2 regions of the Telluria sp. PB2R4 genome follow, and region 1 is predicted to be linked to the other one. Evidence: predicted binding sites of a transcription regulator. Region 1 holds the regulator's gene; the other holds the start of a gene.

The links. Region 1 encodes LexA, which represses DNA repair genes until DNA is damaged. Its sites were predicted from a motif close to ACTGTATNNNNATACAGT; they were not measured.
Region 2: the regulator LexA is predicted to act here: its motif matches at 3,367-3,384, upstream of AC56LU_RS04050 (putative DNA modification/repair radical SAM protein).

The regions. Positions count from the first base shown of each region.
Region 1 covers NZ_JCASIC010000004.1:180,166-190,608, reverse strand. The annotation lists gene AC56LU_RS09280 (replicative DNA helicase) at 1-150, opposite strand, end outside; gene rplI (50S ribosomal protein L9) at 368-820, opposite strand; gene rpsR (30S ribosomal protein S18) at 857-1,147, opposite strand; gene priB (primosomal replication protein N) at 1,185-1,475, opposite strand; gene rpsF (30S ribosomal protein S6) at 1,511-1,906, opposite strand; gene lexA (transcriptional repressor LexA) at 2,124-2,756, shown strand; gene AC56LU_RS09250 (tetratricopeptide repeat protein) at 2,818-3,585, opposite strand; gene AC56LU_RS09245 (cystathionine gamma-synthase family protein) at 3,842-5,080, opposite strand; gene purF (amidophosphoribosyltransferase) at 5,091-6,614, opposite strand; gene AC56LU_RS09235 (CvpA family protein) at 6,663-7,151, opposite strand; gene AC56LU_RS09230 (SPOR domain-containing protein) at 7,180-8,082, opposite strand; gene folC (bifunctional tetrahydrofolate synthase/dihydrofolate synthase) at 8,097-9,395, opposite strand; gene accD (acetyl-CoA carboxylase, carboxyltransferase subunit beta) at 9,476-10,348, opposite strand.
Region 2 covers NZ_JCASIC010000002.1:125,104-135,546, reverse strand. The annotation lists gene AC56LU_RS04060 (TorF family putative porin) at 1-467, opposite strand, end outside; gene AC56LU_RS04055 (UdgX family uracil-DNA binding protein) at 662-2,128, opposite strand; gene AC56LU_RS04050 (putative DNA modification/repair radical SAM protein) at 2,125-3,354, opposite strand; gene AC56LU_RS04045 (M16 family metallopeptidase) at 3,515-6,283, opposite strand; gene AC56LU_RS04040 (SEL1-like repeat protein) at 6,474-8,018, opposite strand; gene AC56LU_RS04035 (putative bifunctional diguanylate cyclase/phosphodiesterase) at 8,031-10,253, opposite strand; gene AC56LU_RS04030 (HDOD domain-containing protein) at 10,261-10,443, opposite strand, start outside.

The sequences.
Region 1 (10,443 bases):
GCGGTAGAAATCGTCCGCGTTCATGAAGTCGGCAATACGGTCCCACGCCGCGTTATCGCGCAGGAGGCCGCCGATGACGGACTGCTCTGCTTCGATGGAATGCGGTGGGATGCGCAGGGAATCGACTTGCGGATCGGCTGGGGAATTCATGGCGGGCATTATACCTTCTCCTGTCATACGGCTGTCATAATTGCCGAGTTTTTCAGGACGTAAAAAAAGCCGGGCGAGCCCGGCTTTTTCATTTATGCAACAAAAACTTGGTGCTATTTAAGAGTCTAACAAACCTCCAGGGCAAGGCGCAGCGCCGAAGACAGTACGCTAGTACGGCGAGGCGGTGCAACGCCGCCATGGAGGAATTGTTAGGCTCTTAGGCAGCTTCGCCGACGACGGCGATGGTGATCTCGGTGACGACGTCGGTGTGCAGCGCGACGGCAACCGGGAATTCACCAGTGGTCTTCAGCGGGCCGGTCGGCAGGCGAACCTGCGACTTCTCGACCGGGAAGCCTTGCTTGCTCAGGGCTTCTGCGATGTCGAAGTTGGTGACCGAACCGAACAGACGGCCGTCCACGCCCGCCTTCTGGGCGATGGTGACGGTCATGCCGCTCAGCTTGTCGCCTTGTGCCTGGGCAGCCGACAGCTTTTCGCCAGCAGCTTTTTCCAGCTCGGCGCGCTTGACTTCGAACTCGGCCACGGCAGCGGCGGTAGCACGGCGTGCCATTTTTTGCGGGATCAGGAAGTTACGTGCGTAACCGTCCTTGACCTTGACGACGTCGCCCAGGTTGCCGACGTTAACAACTTTTTCCAAAAGGATAATTTGCATATTTTTCTCCAGAAGATCTGATCTGTACGACGGGAATTAACCGTGGTGCAGGTCGGTGTACGGCAGCAGCGCGAGGTAACGGGCGCGCTTGATGGCGGTGTCGACCTGGCGCTGGTAGTGCGCCTTGGTGCCGGTCAGACGTGCCGGCATGATCTTGCCGTTTTCCTGGACGAAGTCCTTCAGGGTGTCGACGTCTTTGTAATCGACCTGTTCCACGTTTGCTGCGGTGAAGCGGCAGAACTTCTTACGCTTGAACAGCGGGTTCTGCTGTTTGCGCTTGAGTTTCTCTTTAGCTTTGTTTTTGTCGAACTTTTTACCGAATGCCATTTTAGGCTCCTGTATCTAATCTAAATTGCGCCGAGTTTTAGGCGGCACTGAAATCAATGATGTGAAATACCAAGGCTTTGCTGTTGCGGTTCTTCCGTGCGAGGAATCCTTCGAAGCGGTAGGCGGCGCCGAGTTCTGCGCTTTGCAGCCTGCCTGAAATCTCGCCCGCGCCGAGCGCAGGGATTTCAAACGCGACCTGCCTTGCCACTCCGGCTTCCACCTGCTGCGAATCGTGCCTCAGGATCGCGCCCACGATGGGGACGCCGGCCGGGGTGAAACGCAGTACGTCACGCTCCGCGATGGTCGCGATGAGCTGGAACTGATTCACTGCGCTGTCTTGCTACTGGATTCCCTGGGAAAAACTTAGGCAGCTGCTGCGGCTGGGGCAGCTGCCGGAGCGGCTGCTTCTGCACGGTGGCTCTTGGCTGCGTCTTCGCGCTGGACCGACTTCATCATCGGCGACGGTGCGGTTTCAGCCTTCTTCATCTTGACGGTCAGGTGACGCAGGACGGCATCATTGAACTTGAATGCGGTTTCCAGCTCGACCAGGGTCTCATTGTCGCACTCGATGTTCATGCAGATGTAGTGGGCTTTCGGCAGCTTCTGGATCTGGTAAGCCATCTGGCGACGGCCCCAGTCTTCCACGCGATGGATGTTACCGCCGCGCGCGGTCACGCTGGCCTTGTAACGCTCGATCATCGCCGGAACTTGCTCGCTCTGGTCCGGGTGGACGATAAAAACGATTTCATAATGACGCATGCAACACTCCTTAAGGACGTTTAAACAAATGCCCACCTCGGCGTCAAGACGAGTGTGGGAAGGGTAAGCCGGCTATTATAGCCCGAGAAATGGGGGGATGGGAAGCCTGGCTGTGGCGCACAATTTTTTTGCACTTTTCCCGTGTTTTCCCTTGCGCATCCGGGAATACTGTACAAAAATACAGTCTGCTCTTACAACCCATTGCCGTATAACACCCATGCTCAAGCTCACTGCAAGGCAAGAACAGATCCTCAACCTGATCAAGGAAGCGATCGAGAATACCGGTTTCCCGCCGACCCGCGCCGAAATCGCGGCCGAGCTGGGCTTCAAGTCGGCCAATGCGGCCGAGGAGCACCTGCAGGCGCTGGCGCGCAAGGGCGCCATCGAGATTTCGCCGGGCACCTCGCGCGGCATCCGCCTCATCGGCGCCTCGGTCGAGCAGATCCCGCTGGTTCCGCCGGCCCTCATGATGTCGCTGCCGCTGGTCGGCCGCGTCGCCGCCGGCTCGCCGATCCTGGCCCAGGAACACGTCGAAGCCACCTACTCCGTCGACGCCGCCATGTTCTCGGCCCGTCCCGACTTCCTGCTGAAGGTCAAGGGCTGGTCGATGCGCGACGCCGGCATCTGCGACGGCGACTTCCTGGCGGTCAAGAAGATCGACAGCGCCAAGAACGGCCAGATCGTGGTCGCCCGTCTCGGCGAAGAAGTGACGGTCAAGCGCTACCGCAAGACCGGCAACCTGGTCGAGCTGCTGCCGGAGAATCCGGACTTCAAGGTCATCCAGGTGTCGCCGGAAGACGAGTTCGCACTGGAGGGCCTGGCCGTCGGCCTGATGCGCAGCTGGCATTGATTCCTGCGCCGCAGCCCCGCGTTCATCCACGAACGCGGGCGCCGGTCGCCGGTCGCCTGCCTTACTGAATCTTCTTGTCCGCCCAGTGCGAGTCCTTCGGGGCCGACTTCACGATCTGGTTGTGCTGGGCCACAAAGGCCTCGGTCGCGGAGCGCCAGGCGGCGTAGTCCGCCAGCACCAGCTTCGAACTCACCTTCGCCTCTTCGCTCAGGTTCTCCCCCAGCTGGACCAGGTGGGCGTTCGATTTTTCAAGCTCTTCCTTGTTCATCAGTTTTCGGACCTCGTCCGGGACACGCTTGGTCAGCGGCATCGAGGCATTCAGGTTGGTGACGTACTTGTTGTAGCATTCCTGCCACGCCAGCACGGCCGCGCTGATACGGTCGATATCGGCATTGACCTTCGACATCGCGGGAATGCGTGGCGCGACGCAGCGGTACTCGCCCGCTTTCAGGTCTTCGCCATCGTAGCCCTTGATCCAGTAGTCGATGTCCTTGCGCCGCTTGACGCGCTGGTCCATCAGCTCCAGCGAGGCGATCGCCACCTTGTCGCCCTTGGCCGCCGCCTTCTTGAACAGCGCTTCGGCCTTCGCTTCGTCCACCTGCCCCGCTTCGCCATACCAGTACATCTGGCCCAGCGCCTGCTGCGCCGCCGGATTGCCGGCATTGGCCAGCTTGGTATAGATCTTCAGCGCGCCCGCGTAGTCCTTCTTCTCGAACAGGGCGTTGGCGTCTTCCAGCTCGCCGGCAAAGGCGGCGCCGCACAGCAGCAGGGATGCAAGGAACAGCTTGGTCTTCATGGGCAGATAATGGATGGGGAACAGGAATCCCATGATAGCGGCAATGTGCTGCCTTGCTCAACCGCTGAAACAAAATGCTGCAGGACCCCGTAGGGTGGGCGGCTCCACCTGATGCGTCGATGCATCCACACCGTATTTGCCGCCCACGCGTTCAAATCCCCGTCGAGTAGAGCCGCCGCAACGCACAGACTGTTTGAACGCGTGGGCGGCGCCCACGGTGGCGCTGATCCGGCAGTGCGGGGGAGCCGCCCACCCTACGAGAAACGGCAACCCGAGGGTTGCCGTTTTGCTACGCGTCGAGCGCCTGGCGGAAGTCCGCCAGCAGGTCGTCGGTATCCTCGATGCCGACCGATACGCGGATCAGCGACTCGGCGATGCCCATGCTGGCGCGCCGCTCGGCGCCCATCTCGAAGAAGATCGTGTGCGCCACCGGAATCACCAGGGTGCGGGTGTCGCCCAGGTTGCTGGCCGGGATGCCGAGCTTCAGGCGGTTCAGGTAGTCGAAGGGGTCGATATCCTCGCGCAGCTCAAAGCTCATCAGGGAGCCGCCGGAACGGAACAGTTCCCCGGTGATGCGGTGCTGTGGATGCGACGCCAGACCCGGGTAGTGGACCGCCGACACCCGCGGATCGGCTTCCAGCATCTGCGCCAGCGCCAGCGCGTTGCTGCTCGTGCGTTCCATGCGCAGCGCCAGCGTCTCGGCGCCCACCGCGATGTGGTGCGCCGCTTCCGGCCCGAGTGCGGCGCCGAAGTCGCGCAAGGCCTTGGCGCGCAGCTGGGCCAGGCCCTGTGCGCTTGCCGGCTGCTTGCGGAAGTTGGCCGCGATGTTCGGATAGGCGCTCCAGTCGAACAGGCCGGTGTCGGTGAGGGCGCCGCCGAGGGCGTTGCCGTGGCCGCCGATCGACTTGGTCAGCGAATTGACCACCAGGCCCGCGCCCACCGCCTTCGGACGGAACAGCCAGGGCGTGGTCATGGTGTTATCCACCACGTACAGGATGCCCCGTTCGCGGCACAACCGGCCGATACGGGCCAGGTCGGCCACCTGGGTGCGCGGATTGGCGATGGTCTCTACAAAGACCATGCGCGTCTCCGGCTTGAGGGCCGCTTCGACATTGGCGACGTCGGTGGCGTCGACGAAGTCCACGCCCACGCCCTGCCCCGCCACCGTCTGCCACAGGCTGTTGGTGTTCCCGAACAGGAAGGAGGACGAGACGACGTGGTCGCCGGCCTTGAGCAGCGCCTGGAACAGCGCGCCGATGGCGCCCATGCCGGTGGCAAAGCACAGGGTGCCGACGCCGTCTTCCATCTTGCTGATCTTGTCCTCGAGCGCGCTCACGGTCGGGTTGCCCTGGCGGCCATAGCGGAAGCCCGGCTCCTTGCCCTGGAATACCGATGCCAGCTGGCGTGCGTCGCCGTAGCCGAAGGCCACCGAAGTATGCACCGGCTTGTGCAGCGAGCCCTGCTCGATCGTCTTGCGGCGGTCGTTGTGCAGGATGGTGGTCGTGAAACCGTAGGTTTTCTCGCTCATGCCCACAACCTTACTCGGCGGCTGCCGGCGTGTTCAGGTTCAGCTGGGTGCGCACCGGATCCTCGACCTGGTTTTTCTTCGGGTTATGGCGCGCGGTTTCCTGGCGGTCGAGGTATTCCGGGGTCACGTCGCCGGTCACGTACACGCCGTCGAAGCAGGACGCCTCGAAGTTCTTCAGCGCCGGATTGACGTCGGAGATCGCGCGCTTGAGCGCGTCGACATCCTGGTAGACCAGGCGGTCGGCGGTGATCTCGGCGCAGACTTCCTCGACGGTGCGGCCGTGGGCGATCAGCTCGTCGCGGGTCGGCATGTCGATGCCGTACACGTTCGGGTACAGCACCGGCGGCGCGGCCGAGGCGAAGAACACTTTTCGAGCGCCTGCATCGCGCGCCATCTGCACGATCTCGCGGCTGGTGGTGCCGCGCACGATCGAGTCGTCGACCAGCAGCACGTTCTTGTCCTTGAACTCGGAGGCGATCGCGTTGAGCTTCTGGCGCACCGATTTCTTGCGCATCCCTTGCCCAGGCATGATGAAGGTGCGGCCGATGTAGCGGTTCTTGATGAAGCCTTCGCGGTACTCGACGCCCAGTTTCAGGGCCAGCTGGATCGCTGCCGGACGGGAGGAGTCGGGGATCGGCATGACCACGTCGATCTCGTCGACCGGAATCTCCTGGCGGATCTTGTCGGCCAGGTATTCGCCCATGCGCAGGCGGGTCGCGTACACCGAAGCGCCGTCGATCACCGAGTCCGGACGGGCCAGGTAGACGTATTCGAAGGCGCAGGGGTTCAGCGACGGGTTCTCGGCGCACTGCTGCTCGTACATGTTGCCGTCGTTGTCGATGAAGATGGCCTCGCCCGGCGCGATGTCGCGCACGAAGCGGAAGCCCAGGCCTTCGAGCGCCACCGATTCGCTCGCCACCAGGTATTCGGTGCCATGCTCGCTCTCGTTCATGCCGAGGCACAGCGGACGGATGCCGAACGGATCGCGGAAGGCCAGCATGCCGTGGCCGGCGATCTGCGACACCACCGCATAGGCGCCGCGCACGCGGCGGTGCACCGCGGCGACTGCCTTGAACACGGCGTCTTTATCCAGGTTGTAGCCGTCGGCCGCTTCCTGGATCTCGTGGGCCAGCACGTTCAGCAGCACTTCCGAGTCGGAATCGGTGTTGATGTGGCGGCGGTCGTTACGGAACAGCTCTTCCTTGAGCGCGGCCTGGTTGGTCAGGTTGCCGTTGTGGGCCAGGGTAATGCCGAAGGGCGCGTTCACGTAAAACGGCTGGGCTTCTTCCTCGCTCGACGAGCCGGCGGTCGGGTAGCGGCAGTGGCCGATACCGGTATTGCCCTGCAGCGAACGCATGTTACGGGTGCGGAACACGTCGCGTACCAGGCCGTTGGCCTTGTACATCGAGAACATGCTGCTGTGATTGGTTGCAATGCCCGCCGCGTCCTGGCCGCGGTGCTGCAGGAGCAGCAATGCGTCATAGAGAAGCTGGTTAACGGGATTGTTCGAGACGACGCCGACGATGCCACACATGGTGCGCTCCTAAAACTGGACTGCCTGATTACAAAAATGAAACCGAATTCAGAACCTGATGTGCTGCCCGAGTGCGGCAGGGAGAAAGGGTTTGACGGTGCGCGCTCCGGTTTCCGCCATCGGCGAGAGCAGCGCGTTTCTCCAGAAATCCTGCTGCGGGATGGACGTCATCCCACACAATATGACGGCGGCCAGCACGATTACAATGCCGCGCGCCAATCCAAACAATCCGCCCAGCCCGCGGTCCGCGAGGCTCAGGCCGGTGGCCGTGATCAGCGCCCCGATCGCCAGCGACAACAGGCCCATCAGGATGCGCACGCCGAGGAAGAGCAGCACGAAGGCCATGATCAGGCGCGCGGTCTCGCCGGGCACCAATTGTGGCAGCATTGGCGCCAACTGGGCGCCGTAGGCGTTCGCCACCACGAAGGCCACGATCCAGCCCAGCAGCGACAGGATCTCCTTCACCAGCCCGCGCAGGGTGGAAATGACGACGGACGAACCCAGTACGAACAAGACGAGGTAATCGAAAATGGTCACGCCGCCAACACCCTGGTACGGTGCCGCATCAGAGCGGCACCATGCTGCCCGACAGGCCCATGCTGATCAGCTTGGAGCGGATCTTCTCGCCCTCTTCCCTGGTGTACGGACCCACGCGCACGCGGATCAGCTCACCGGACTTCTCGGTGAACGAGGAGACGCCGGCCGCACGCAGGCGGCCCTGCAGCTCGTCGACCTTCTGCTGGGTTGCCAGCGCAGCGACCTGCACCACGTATTTCTGCGACGGGCCGGCAGCTTTGACGGCCGGCTTGCCCTCGAGGATGGCGATGGCACGTGCGGCGTCATCCTGGGGCGGCTTCGTCTCCGGCGCCTTGACGGCGGGCTTGTCGACGGGCTTTTCCAACCTCTTCGGTTCGAGGTCGACGACCTTCGGGTGCAGTTCCGCTTCCGGCTTGCGCGTCGGCTCCTGCCTGGGTTCGACCTTCGGCGCGGCAGGCGCGGTGTCCAGGGTGCGCACTGCCGGCGGGTCGGCCGGAAGGGCCGCGACCTGGCCTGCCGGCTGCGCCACAGCCGGCATGGGGTCATCGGTCGGCTCGACGATTTCCTCGCCGCTGTCCACGGTGGCCGCGGCGGGCACCGGCAGCGGCGCGGCCTTGTCCTTGGACGGGATGTTGATGGCAATGTCGGCGCCGAGCGGCTTGGGCTCGGAATCGAGCAGCATCGGCAGGCCGACCGCGGCCGCCAGGGCCAGCGCGATGGCGCCTACCAGGCGGCGGCGCGCGCGTTTCTTCTCGGGCAGGATCGGATCGGCGCCGCCGCGTGCGCGTCCACGGGCGGCGCCTTCGCCGGCGTGGGAGGCGCGCTTGGTGCGGGCACGTTCGCCATAGGCGGCGTCGTCATCCTTGACGAAGTGGCCGCTGTCCTGGACAGTGTCTTGCTTGTTTTTGCTACCGAACGAGAACAAGCCCATGCGTATCTAGATGATCAGTGAAGAGAGTGTTTGCGGGCCGCCATCACGCCGGCGACCGTGTAGAACGAGCCAAAGACCACAATTCTATCATTCTCCCCTGCGCGGCTCACGGCGTTTGCATAGGCTTCGGCCGGGGTGGCAAATGGCGTGACCGAGAAATCGTCGGCTTTTGCGCCGGCTGGCTGCAATGCAGCGAGCTTTTCGGCCAATTGTTCGGGTTGCGCGGAGCGCGGCGACGGCAGCGCGGTGACGCACCAGTGGTCGACGATGCCCTTCAGGGGCGCGATCACGGCCTCGATATCCTTGTCTTCCATGATACCGAACACCGCATAAGTGTAGCGGTGGAAGCCCATGTTGCCGAGGTTGTGCGCGAGGGCCGCCGCGGCATGCGGGTTGTGGGCCACGTCCAGCACCTGGGTCGGCCGTCCGGGCAGCACCTGGAAGCGCCCCGGCAGCTCGACCATGGCCAGGCCGGCGCGCACTTCCTGCGCACCGCAGGGCAGTTGCATGCGCAACACCTCGAGCGCGGCCAGCGCGGCCGAGGCGTTGAGCAGCTGGTTGGCGCCGCGCAGCGCCGGATAGGCCAGCGCATTGCGGCGCTGTCCGCGGCCGGCGTAGCCCCACTGCTGCTGGTCGCCCTGGTAGTTGAAATCGCGACCCAGCAGCCACAGGTCGGCGCCGATGCTTTCCGCGTGGTCGATGAGCGCTTGGGGCGGCACCGGGTCGCTGCAGATCGCGGGCTTCCCCGGGCGGAAAATGCCGGCCTTTTCGAAGCCGATCTTTTCGCGGGTGTCGCCCAGGTAGTCGGTATGGTCGATGTCGACGCTGGTGACGATCGCGACGTCGGCGTCGACCACGTTGACCGCGTCGAGCCGTCCGCCCAGCCCGACTTCGAGGATCGCGACGTCGACGCCGGCCTGCGAAATCAGGTGCATGATCGCCAACGTGGTGAACTCGAAGTAGGTCAGCGACACGTCGCCGCGCACACTTTCCACCGCATCGAAGGCCTGGACCAGCGCCGCATCGGACGCCATCTCGCCGTTGATGCGGGCGCGCTCGTTAAAGTCGAGGAAGTGCGGCTTGATGTAGAGGCCGACGCGGTAGCCGGACTGCAGCAGCACGGCTTCGAGCATGGCGCAGGTCGAGCCCTTGCCGTTGGTGCCGGCCACCATGATCACCGGGCAGCTGAAGGCGAGCCCCATGCGTTCCTTGACGGCGCGCACGCGGTCCAGGCCCATGTCGATGTGGGTTTCGGCGTGGCGTGACTCGAGCAGCGCCAGCCAGTCGGGCAAGGTGGTCGGAAGAAGAGACATTGGATGGACTTCGGTGAATGCGCGCGGGGCGCTGGTGCGGACGCATGGGCCCGCACCAGGGTGAAGGTTAAGCTTTTGACTCAGGCCAGCGCGTCGGCGGCCTGGTTTTGCAGCAGCGCCAGCAGGCGGGCGATTTCTTCGCGCATCTTGCGGCGGTCGACGATCATGTCGACGGCGCCCTTCTGCACCAGGAACTCGGCCCGCTGGAAGCCTTCCGGCAGCTTTTCGCGCACGGTGTTCTCGATCACGCGCGGGCCGGCGAAACCGATCAGGGCTTTCGGCTCGGCGATGACGACGTCGCCCATGAAGGCGAACGAGGCCGAGACGCCGCCCATGGTCGGGTCGGTCAGCACGCTGATGAACGGCAGCTTTTTCTCGGACAGCTTGGTCAGCATGGCGGTGGTCTTGGCCATCTGCAGCAGCGACAGCAGGCCTTCCTGCATGCGGGCGCCGCCGGTGGCGGTGATGCAGATGAAGGGCAGCTTCTGCTCCAGCGCCACCTGGGCGCCGCGCACGAAGCGCTCGCCGACGACCGAACCCATCGAGCCGCCCATGAATTCGAATTCGAAGCAGGCGACCACGACCGGCAGGCTCATGATCGAGCCCCCCTGCACGATGAGCGCATCGGTTTCGCCGGTGGCGTCCATGGCCTGCTTGAGGCGGTCCGGATACTTCTTGCTGTCCTTGAACTTCAGGGTGTCGACCGGCAGGGCTTCCTGGCCGATGTCATAGCGGCCGCCTTCGTCGAGCAGCGCATCGAGGCGCTCGCGGGCGCGAATGCGCATGTGGTGGTCGCACTTGGGGCAGACGTGCTGGTTCGATTCGAGGTCGGCGCGGTACAGGACCGATTCGCACGACGGGCACTTGACCCACAGGCCCTCGGGCATGGTCTTGCTTTTGGCGGCATCGGAGCGCTGGATCCGTGGGGGCAGCAGTTTTTCTAGCCAACTCATCTTTTCTCCTTGCGGCAAGTCTTCGAAGTGGCGGTAGTGTAGCCGCAAGCGCCTCGCTTGTCGAATGATGTCGCCCTGCCAATTATCATCCTTTC
Region 2 (10,443 bases), on a different contig from region 1:
ATGCCGAAGAAATCGCGCGATACCGTGCGGTAGTACTTCACGTAGGCGGGCCCGAAGCTCAGCCCGGGCACCAGTTCGGTGTAGTCGTACTTCGTACCGGTCGCGCCGATGCGGGCGCCCGGGTAGCGGTAATGCATGGCCGTCAAGCTGTAGCCCACCGCCCCGATGGTGCCGGCATAGCCGCCGTAGACGTCCCACTCGAGGCGGCCACCCTCGATGAAGCGGTCGCTGACGCTCGAGGCCCAGGTGCCGAGCGACCAGCCGCTCGGATGCGCGGCATCGAGGCCCGCCTGCAGCGCGGGCTTGCCCCAGCTCTGGCGCATGCCGCGCGAGACGTACTGGGACGTTAAGGTGACGATGCCGGTGACGGTGGCAGCCGGAGCGGCTTCCTGGCCGCCGGCATGGGCGGCAGGCAGGGCCAGCAGCAACAGGGGAGCCGGCAGCAGCCGGCGTAATGTGGAAATCATGGTATCTCGTCAGTCCGTAGGGAGGCAGGGCGCCGTCCGCAATCGCGGCGCTCAACTCAGCAAAAGCTCAGCAGTTGATGCCGTACGGAAATATTACGAGAGAAAAGTGAATATTCACGCGATTGTGAAGTATTCGACAATGAGATTTTTACGCTGGTGCGTCACTTGCACAACAGTTCAGCAAATCCGGCAATTCATTCCGGCTCGGGCGCATCTGGCCGTTCGAGCAATTCGTGCGCCAGCTTCAGCCCCTTGACCATCACCGAAAAGGCTTCCTGCTTGGCCGCTTCGTCCGGCACCCGCAGCACGTAGGAGGGGTGGTAGATCGTCACCACCCAGCAGCCGTCGACGCGCACCGGCTTGCCGAGGAAGTCCTTCAGCGCGACCGTCCCCTTGCGCATGACGGACTTCAGGGCGGTGGAGCCCATCGCCACGATGACCTTGGGCTTGACCGCGGCCAGCTCCTTTTCCAGCCAGTAGTGGCAAGCCTCGACCTCGCGCTGGGCCGGGGTCTTGTGGATGCGGCGCTTGCCTTTCGGTTCCCATTTGAAGTGCTTGACGGCGTTGGTCAGGTAGATCGTCTTGCGGTCGACGTCGGCCTGGGCGAACACGCGGTCGAGCAGCTTGCCTGCCGGGCCCACAAAGGGCTTGCCGGCCAGGTCTTCCTGGTCGCCCGGCTGCTCGCCCACGACCATGATGGGCGAGTGTTTTGCTCCCTCCCCGCCCACCGCCTGGGTGGCGTACTGCCACAGCTCGCAACGCCGGCATTCGTCGAGCTTCGAGGGCTGCTCGCGGTCCGGCTGCGCCTTCTCGGCGGTGATCGGGATCGTGGCGCCGCCCTTGCGGCCCACCGCCTCCACCTGGCCGATCTTGCGCGCGCCGAGTTCGGCCTGGCTGACCATGGCGGGCACGATCGCGCCCTCCGGCAGGTTCTTCCAGAAGCGCGACGGGATGTGGCTCTGCATCAGCTGGGCGTTGACGCGCGCCGGGTTGAAGATGCTGCGGTAATAGGTGAGCCACAGGGCTTCGCCGGCATCGTCGAGGTCGGCCGCGCTCGACATCAGGGGGCCGGTATTGTGCAGCGACTGGCCGTCCCACAGCACGCTGGCCTCGGGCGTGGCGATCATCCAGCTGACCTTGCCCATGCGGGCCACGAAGTGTTGGGCCACCTGGGGCAACACGTCGTGGTGCGGCTCGAACCAGGCCACGAAGCGCGGGTCGCCGACATCGAGCGGACGCTCGCGGAATCGGATGTAGGCATGCATGTCGTGCTCCTCGCGGCGCACCGCCTTGACCATGCCGTGCAGGCGACTGCCGTCCGGATCGGCGGGCGACTGCACGTCGTGCTCGCCCTGGGTCCAGCGCCACAGCACGCGGTAAAGAAAAGCCCAGCGGTCGGGGGCGCGGAAGCACGCGGCTTTCTGCAGCATCTCCAGCAGCGCGCGCGGCAGGCGTGGCGCAGCGTGTCTTGGCGATTGGGTTTGCTGCATCGGGGTGCCGCCATGATCGTCCGGCCCCGCAGCCGGGGGCACACCCGAGAACAGGTCGCCTCCGTCTGGCGTGCCCCAGTTGACCGCTTCGGGCGGCACGCCGGCGCGCAACAGGTCGCGCGCGGCCGTGCGCCATGCACCGAAGTCGGCCACCTGCGGCGCCTGGATCATGCCGCCTGCAGCTCCGGCCACAGGTTCATCTGCTCGGGCGCATCGGCCAGGTGGCGCCGCAGCAGGTGCGAGCTGGCCGCGCCTTGCACGGGCTTGTAGTCGGCCGTGACGATGAAGGGCGCCAGCTTCTTCATGCTGCAGCGCAGGCGCGACAGGTCTTCCCAGCGGATGCGGCGCAGGCGCCGCAGCTCCACGATGCGCTTGGCATTGCGGATGCCGATGCCCGGCACGCGCGCGATCATGGTCTCGTCGGCGCGGTTCAGGTCGAGCGGGAAGTGCTCGCGGTTCGACAGCGCCCAGCCCAGCTTGGGATCGACGTCGAGCGCCAGGTTGCCCGACTGCGGCATCAGTTCGCCCGCCGTGAAGCCGTAGCCGCGCAGCAGGAAGTCGGCCTGGTACAGGCGGTGCTCGCGCAACAGCGGGGGCGGCGCGGCCGGCACGCTCTTCGGGCTTTGCGGAATCGGGCTGAAGGCCGAGTAGTACACGCGTTTGAGCTTGTAGCTGCCGTACAGCGTCTCGGCCGTGTTCAGGATGGTGTGGTCGTCGCTGGCGTCGGCGCCGACGATCATCTGCGTGCTCTGGCCGGCCGGGGCGAAGCTGGGCGCCTTCGGCTCCTCGGCCTTTTCGTCCAGCTTGCGCCGGATCGAGCCCATCGCCAGCTTGATGGTGTGGACGTTCTTTTCGGGCGCCAGGCGGGTCACGCTGTCGTGGGTCGGCAGCTCGATGTTCACCGACAGGCGATCCGCCCAGCGGCCCGCTTCTTCGATCAGCAGCGGGTCGGCGTCCGGGATGGTCTTGAGGTGGATGTAGCCGCGGAACTTGTGCACTTCACGCAGCTGGCGCGCCACGGCCACCAGCTGCTCCATGGTGTAGTCGGCCGACTGGATGATGCCCGAGCTCAGGAACAGGCCGTCGATGTAGTTGCGGACGTAGAAATCGTGGGTAAGCTTGACCACCTCTTCCACCGAGAAGCGGGCGCGCGGCACGTTGGACGTGCGGCGGTTGATGCAGTACTGGCAGTCGTAGATGCAGAAATTCGTGAGCAGGATCTTGAGCAGCGATACACAGCGGCCGTCCGGCGTGTAGCTGTGGCAGATGCCCATGCCGGTGGTGGCGCCGAAGCCGTCCTTGTCTTCGGACGAACGTTTCGGCGCGCCACTGCTGGCGCAGGACGCGTCGTATTTCGCGGCGTCGGCCAGGATTTCCAGTTTGTCGTTGAGTTCCATCGCGCGCCTCGGACTGTATGGGCATACAGTATACTATCGCGCACCTATGCACAGGACGTGCGGATGGCGTATGCAGGCGCGCTGACGGTTCAATCGCGGGACAAGATGAAAAAAGCCCGGTCAAATGACCGGGCTTTCCAGGACAACAAGAGGGAGTCGATCAGCGAATCGGCTTGCCGTCCGCGTCGACCACGGTCACCTCACCCCAACCCAGCGAGCGCACCCCCGCCTCGATCTTGCGCAGATCACCGATCACCATCCACACCGCCTCATCCGGCTTGATGAACTTGCCCGACGCTGCCGCCAGCTGCTCCTGGCTCAAGGCGCGTACGTTCGACGCGTACTTGCTCCAGTAGTCGTCCGCCAGCCCCAGGTTGACGGTTTCGAGCCCGGCCGATTCGAGCGCGGCGAGGGTCGAGTAGCGGCCCGGCAGGCGCGCCGTCATGCTGCGCATGATGCTTTCGTATTCCTTGCCTACCAGCGGACGCTCGCCCGCGACGCCGCGCAGTTCCTTCTGCACTTCGCGCATCGCCTCGATCGTCTTGTCGGTCTGCACCGGCGCGATGATGACGAAGGGACGCTGGCCGCGCACTTCTGACAGGCGCGCGCTGGTGCCGTAGCTCCAATGCTTGTCCAGTCGCAGGTTGCGGTTCAGGCGCGAGGTCGCCATGCCGCCGAAGTTGGTGATCACCGGTTCCATCGCCAGGTCTTCCGGCTGGCCATAGGCCTGCGAGACGTGGGTCGCGACGATCGTGGACTGCGGCGCATCCGGCTTGTCGACCAGGATCAGGCGCTTGCCCCTGGTGGCAGGGACGGTGGCCATCTTCTTGGCTGGCGCCGTGCCCTGCTGCCACTTGCCGAAGCTCGCTTCCAGCGCCGGCAGCAGCTTGTCCATGGTGGTGTCGCCGGCCACGACGATGGTGGCGCTGCCCGGCTTGAACCAGGTGCCGTGCCATGCCATCAGGTCGTCGCGGGTCAGGCTTTGCACGCTGCCTTCGAAGCCGGACGCCGGCTTGCCGTAGGCGTGGTCGGCGCCGTAAAGCACCGCGGGCACGAGGCGCAGCGCCAGGCTGTTCGGCTGCGCCTTTTCCTGGGCGATGCCGGCGATGCGGCGGCTCTTCGACAGCGCGAACTGGTCTTGCGGGAAGCTCGGGGCCAGCGCGGCTTCGGCCATCAGGTTGAGCGACGGCGCCAGGTTGGCGCTGGTGGCCTGCAGGCGCACCAGCGACTGGTCCTGCGAAGTGCCGGTGTACAGGCGCGCACCCAGGTTTTCCAGCGCATCCGACAGGGCGAAGGCATCGCGGTTCCTGGTGCCCTTGTCCAGCAGGTCGAGGGCCAGCGAGGCGGCGCCGGCCTTGGCGGTGCTGTCCGACGCCGCGCCGGCGTCGACCGCCAGCGAGACGTTGACGATCGGCGCGGTGTGGCGTTCGAGCAGCACGACCTTCAGGCCGTTCTTCAGCTGGGCGCGCTGCAGCGCCGGGAACTTGACGTCCGGGGCCTCGCCCAGGCCTGGCAGCTGCTTGCGGTCCAGGGTGGACTTGGCCGCGGCCAGCTTGGCGGTTGGCCTCACCGTCATCGTGTAGTGGTTGGCGCGCAGCCAGCGGTTGGCCACGAGCTTGACGTCCGCCGGGCTGCTGGTGGCGAACAGCTCGAGGCGGTCGAGGTAGGCGTCCGGCTTGCCGCCGTAGGTCTGGCTTTCGGCCAGCACGTCGTTACGGCCGCCCATGCCGCCCACGCGCTCCAGGCTGCGTGCGAAGTCGGCCAGGTCGCGGGTCTTCACGCGCTTGAGTTCAGCATCAAGCGGGCCCTTCTCGAGCAGCTCGGCCACCACGCGATCCATCTCGCGTTCCACTTCCACCGGGTCGACGCCCGGCTTGACGGTGACCGACAGGTTGAAGGTGCCACCCAGCTCCGCATCGTTCACATAGGCCGAGACGCCGGTGGCCATGCCCTTCTCGTACACCAGGCGCTTGTCCAGGCGCGCGTTCTTGGAACCGGCCAGCACGCCGGCCAGCAGGTTCAGGCGCTGGGTGTCGGCATCCTTCCACGACGAGGTGTGCCAGCTGCGGTAGATGCGCACTTGCGGCACGTGGTCTTCCATCTCGTCGCGGATGTTGCGGTCCAGTTGCGGGATCCACTTCTCGGTACGCGGCAGTGGCGGGCCCGGCGGGATCGCGCCGAAGTACTTGTTCACCAGTTCATAGGCGCGTTCCGGCGTGATGTCGCCGGCCAGCGAGATCACCGCGTTGTTCGGGCCGTAGTAGGTGCGGTACCACTCCTTGATGTCGTCCAGCGAGGCGGCCTGCAGGTCTTCCATGTAGCCGATCGTCGACCACGAATACGGGTGCGAGTATGGGTACATCTTGGCCGAGATTTCCATCCGCACGCGGCCATACGGCTGGTTCTCGCCCTGGCGCTTCTCGTTCGACACCACGCCGCGCTCGCGCTCCAGCATCTCCTTCGAGATGTAGTTGGCGAGGAAGCCCATGCGGTCCGATTCCAGGAACAGGGTGCGCTCGAGCGCCGACACCGGCACGTCTTCGAAGAAGTTGGTGCGGTCGGTGTTGGTGGTGCCGTTGCGGTTGTTCGCGCCGAGGTCGTCCATCGCCTCGCGGAAGCCGTGCGGGTAGTTCTCGGAACCGTTGAAGAAGAAGTGCTCGAACAGGTGGGCGAAGCCGGTCTTGCCGCGCTTCTCGTTGCGCGATCCGACGTGGTACCACATGTTCACGCCGACCACCGGCACGCTGTGGTCGGTGTGGACCAGCAGGGTCAGGCCGTTGGACAGCACGAATTTCTTGTGGTCGATGCTGTAGGCCTTGCGGTCGAATTTGAACGGTGCGGTTTGCTTCGTGGCGGGTGCGGCGGCGTGGGAAGGCAGGGCTGCGGCGGCTGCGAGACCGAGCAGGAGGGGCAGGGCGAGTTTTTTCATGGGCGTCTCGTGGACTGGGTTTGTTGTATGTATGCGTCCCGTCCGATCTTGCGCTGGTTGAACGCGTGGGCGGCACAGCCGCCCACCCTACAGGAATCGCTGAGCTGACGCCAGAGGAAATGGATGCATACGTAGGGTGGGCGGGTCTCCCGCCCACGCGTTCAAATCCGGGATGAACAGGGATAGCGGGTTACGAAAACCCCTGCGCCTGCGCCAGCATTTGCGGCTCCATGCGCGCGGCAATCTTCTTCAGGTAGCCCGACGACGCCGCCACGCCGGCACCGCCGGCACGCTGCAGCCATCCATACGCCTCGACCAGGTCGCGTTGCACGCCCTGCCCTGCCGAATACATCACGCCGAGGTTGAACTGCGCGCGCGCATGCCCCTGGCGCGCCGCGCACAGGTACCAGAAATGCGCCGCTTCGTAATCGCGCTCGATGCCCTTGCCGCAGTCGTGGCGCAGGCCCAGCTCGAACTGCGCCAGCGCATGCCCCTGGTCGGCGGCCTTGTGGAACCAGTCGGTGGCCTCGCGTGGATCGGCATGCTCGGCGCGATCCAGCAGCACGCCCACCATGTACTGCGCCGGCGCGTAATCCTGGGTAGCCGCGCGCCGGTACCATTCCAGCGCCTGGGCCTCGTCGCGCGCCACGCCGACGCCGCCCTCATAGCGCAGACCGAGGTCGAACTGGGCGCGCAGGTGGCCCTGCTCGGCCGCCTTGCGGTACCAGTGCGCCGCCTGGGCGGGATCGGCCGGCACGCCGCTGCCGGCATCGAACAGCTGGCCCAGGTGGTACTGGGCCGAGGGCATGCCCTGCTCGGCAGCCTGGCGGTACCAGTGCGCGGCTTGCACCGGGTCGCGTTCGACGCCCTGCCCGTGCTCGTAGCGCACGCCGAGGTTGTCCTGGGCGCCGGCGTGGCCCTGTTCGGCCGCGCGCCGGTACCAGCCCAGCGCCAGCGCTTCGTCACGCGGCACGCCGTGGCCGCTGTCATGGATGAGGGCGAGGTTGAACTGCGAGCTGGCGTGACCCTGCTCGGCGGCGCGGCCGTACCACAGGATCGCGCGCGCGCTGTCCTGCTCGACGTCCTGGCCCTTGTCGTAGCGCAGGCCGAGGTTGAACTGGGCCGGCGCGTAGCCCTGCTCGGCGGCCTTGCGAAACCAGTCGACCGCCTCGCTGCCGCCGGTGCGCAGCGCGAGGCTGAACTGCGAGCGCGCATAGCCCTGGCTTGCGGCGCGGCGGTACCACTCGGTCGCCGCATCCTGGTCCTGGGGCACGCCCTTGCCGGTCTCGTACATCATGCCGAGGTTGTGCTGCGCGCCCGGCTCGCCCTGGCTTGCCGCCTGGTTGAACCAGTGCAGCGCCTGCCCCACGTCGTTCGACACGCCCTGGCCCTTGGCATACAGCCATCCCAGGTTGTACTGCGCCGGCGCGTAGCCTTGGCTTGCGGCGCGGCCGTACCAGTAGGCGGCCTGGCCGTAGTCCTGGGCCACGCCCTGGCCCTTCTGGTACATCACGCCGAGGTTGTATTGCGCCAGTTCCAGGTCGGCGCTGGCCGCCATGCGGTACCAGGCCACCGCCAGCTCGTAGTTCTGCGGCACGCCCTGGCCGCTGGCGTACATGAAGCCCAGGCTGTGCTGGGCGGTCGGCACGCCGCGCTCGGCCATCCCTTTTACACGCAGGAATTCTGCAGTGTGACGGCCTTCGAGGTCGCCGGATTGGGCCGGGATGTCGAGCATGATGGCCTGGGCTTACGCCTGGATGGCGCGCAGGCCGAACAAGGTCGGCTGGGTGCGCAGCGACTTCATGAATTCGCCCAGCGGGATCGGGCGGTAGTACAGGTAGCCCTGCATCGTCATGCAGCCGTTGGCGCGCAGGTAGCGCGCCTGCTCCTCGGTCTCGACGCCTTCCGCGATCAGGTTCAGGCCCAGGCCGCGCGCGATCGAGATGATCGCCAGGATCACCGGATAGTGGCCGCCCTCTTCGTGGATCTCCTTCACGAAGGACTGGTCGATCTTGACGGTGTGGATCGGGAAGCGGTGCAGGTAGGACAGCGACGAATAGCCGGTGCCGAAGTCGTCGATCGCGATCGACACCCCCAGCTGGCACAGCTTGTTGAGCTGCTCGATCGCGTATTGCGGGTTGCGGATGCAGATGTTCTCGGTGATCTCGACTTCGATCTGGCCCGGCGCGATCCCGTAGCGCACCAGGGCGTTGCGCATCTTCTCGAAGAAGTCGCCGCGGTCGAGGTATTGCGGCGACAGGTTGAGCGACAGGCGCACGTGGTCGGTGCCGGAAGCGTTCCACTGAAGCATGTCGCGGCACAGCGCGCCGATCATCCAGTCCGAGATCGGCAGCATCAGGCCGTTCTCTTCGGCGAAGGGCAGGAACTCGCCGGCCGACAGCACGCCGCGGGTCGGGTGGTTCCAGCGCATCAGCGCCTCGGCGCCGACGATGCGCCCGGTGAGCGCGTCGATCTGCGGCTGGTAGTACATCTCCAGCTCGTGCTGCTCGAGCGCGCGACGCAGTGCCTGCTCGAGCGCGATCTTCTGGTGCGAGATGTCCAGCATCGAGGTATGGTAGAAGCTGTGGCCGTTCTTGCCCTGTGCCTTGACCTGGTACATGGCGATGTCGGCGTGGCGCAGCAGCTCGTCGATCGATTCGCCGTCGGTCGGATAGATCGCGATGCCGATCGAGGCCGAGATGTGCACTTCGTGGCCGTCCAGGTCGAACGGCTGCTGCAGGGTCTCGAGGAACTTGTCGGCCACCATGCGCGCGTCGTCGCGGTCGCGCAGTTCCGGCAGCACGATGGTGAATTCGTCGCCGCCCTGGCGCGCCAGCGTGTCGCCCTTGCGCAAGCAGGTCTTCAGTCGGGTGGCGGCCTGCTGCAGCAGCTCGTCGCCCTTCACGTGCCCCAATGTATCGTTGACCAGCTTGAAGCGGTCCAGGTCGATGAACATCACCGCCAGCTCGGTCTTCTTGCGCTTGGCCTGGATCACGGCCAACCCGAGGCGATCCTTGAACAGGATGCGATTCGGCAGGTCGGTCAGGATGTCGTGGTAGGCCTGGTAGGAGATGACTTCTTCCGCGCGCTTGCGATCGGTGATGTCGCGCGCCACGCCGTAGGTGCCGAAGAATTCGAGCTTCTTCACTTCCTGGTCGGGCACGTGCATGCCGATCGCGTTGAGCGAGATCGTCATCAGCGTGTTGTTGAAGGTGCGCTCGGCGCTGTTGCCGGCGCCGTTCCTGCACTTCAGGCGCAGCTCGACGTTGCGCGAGGCGCGTTCGTCGACGCGGCGCTCGTTGAACACGTAGCGCGCGCGTTCCAGGTCTTCTTCGTGGACCAGCACCGAATAGTGCTTGCCCAACAATTCATCCCGGGAGTAGCCGAGCAGCTGGTAGGCGCGGTCGTTCACGAACGTGAAACGGCCTTCGTGGTTCAGGGTGTAGATGATGTCCGGCGAGGAGTCGACCAGGTAGCGGTACATTTTCTCGGAGGCGTCCAGCTGGTTCGCCATGCGCTGGTTCTCGAGCGCCAGGTGGCGGCCCTTGAGCGCGTTGGCGACGGTGGCCAGCAGCTCTTCGCGTGCGTAGGGCTTGCGCAGGTAGTCGTAGGCGCCGCGCTTGAGCGCGCCGATCGCCGCCTCGATGCCGACTTCGCCGCTCATCACGATCACGTCGGCGTCGATGCCGCGCTCGTTGATGAAGTCCATGATCTCGTGGCCGCCGATGTCGGGCAGGCGCAAATCCAGCAGGACCAGGTCGAAGCGCATGCGCGACAGGTGGGCCAGGGCCTCGCTGCCGGAGCTGGCGGTGGTCAGGGAATAGCCGCGGTCCCTCAAGAGCTCGTACAGCGACGAGAGCAGGCGCGGTTCGTCGTCGACCAGCAGCAGGCGCGGCTGGTTATCGGTTTCCAATGCCGGAGCGAATGCGGGAGCCGGCTCGCCGGAAAACATGGCGTTGTGCGCGTTCATCATGACTTTATGCGGAGCCCAGCGCGCGCGCCGGCAGTGCTACAGGGTTACCAAGCGACGTGCCGGCGGCGGTGCCGGCGCCGGACCAGGCCGGCAGGAGGATTTCGAATGCGGTGCCGCTGCGGCCGCTGCGGCAGGCGATGTGGCCGCCCAGCTTCTTGACCAGGCTATGCACGATCGACAGGCCCAG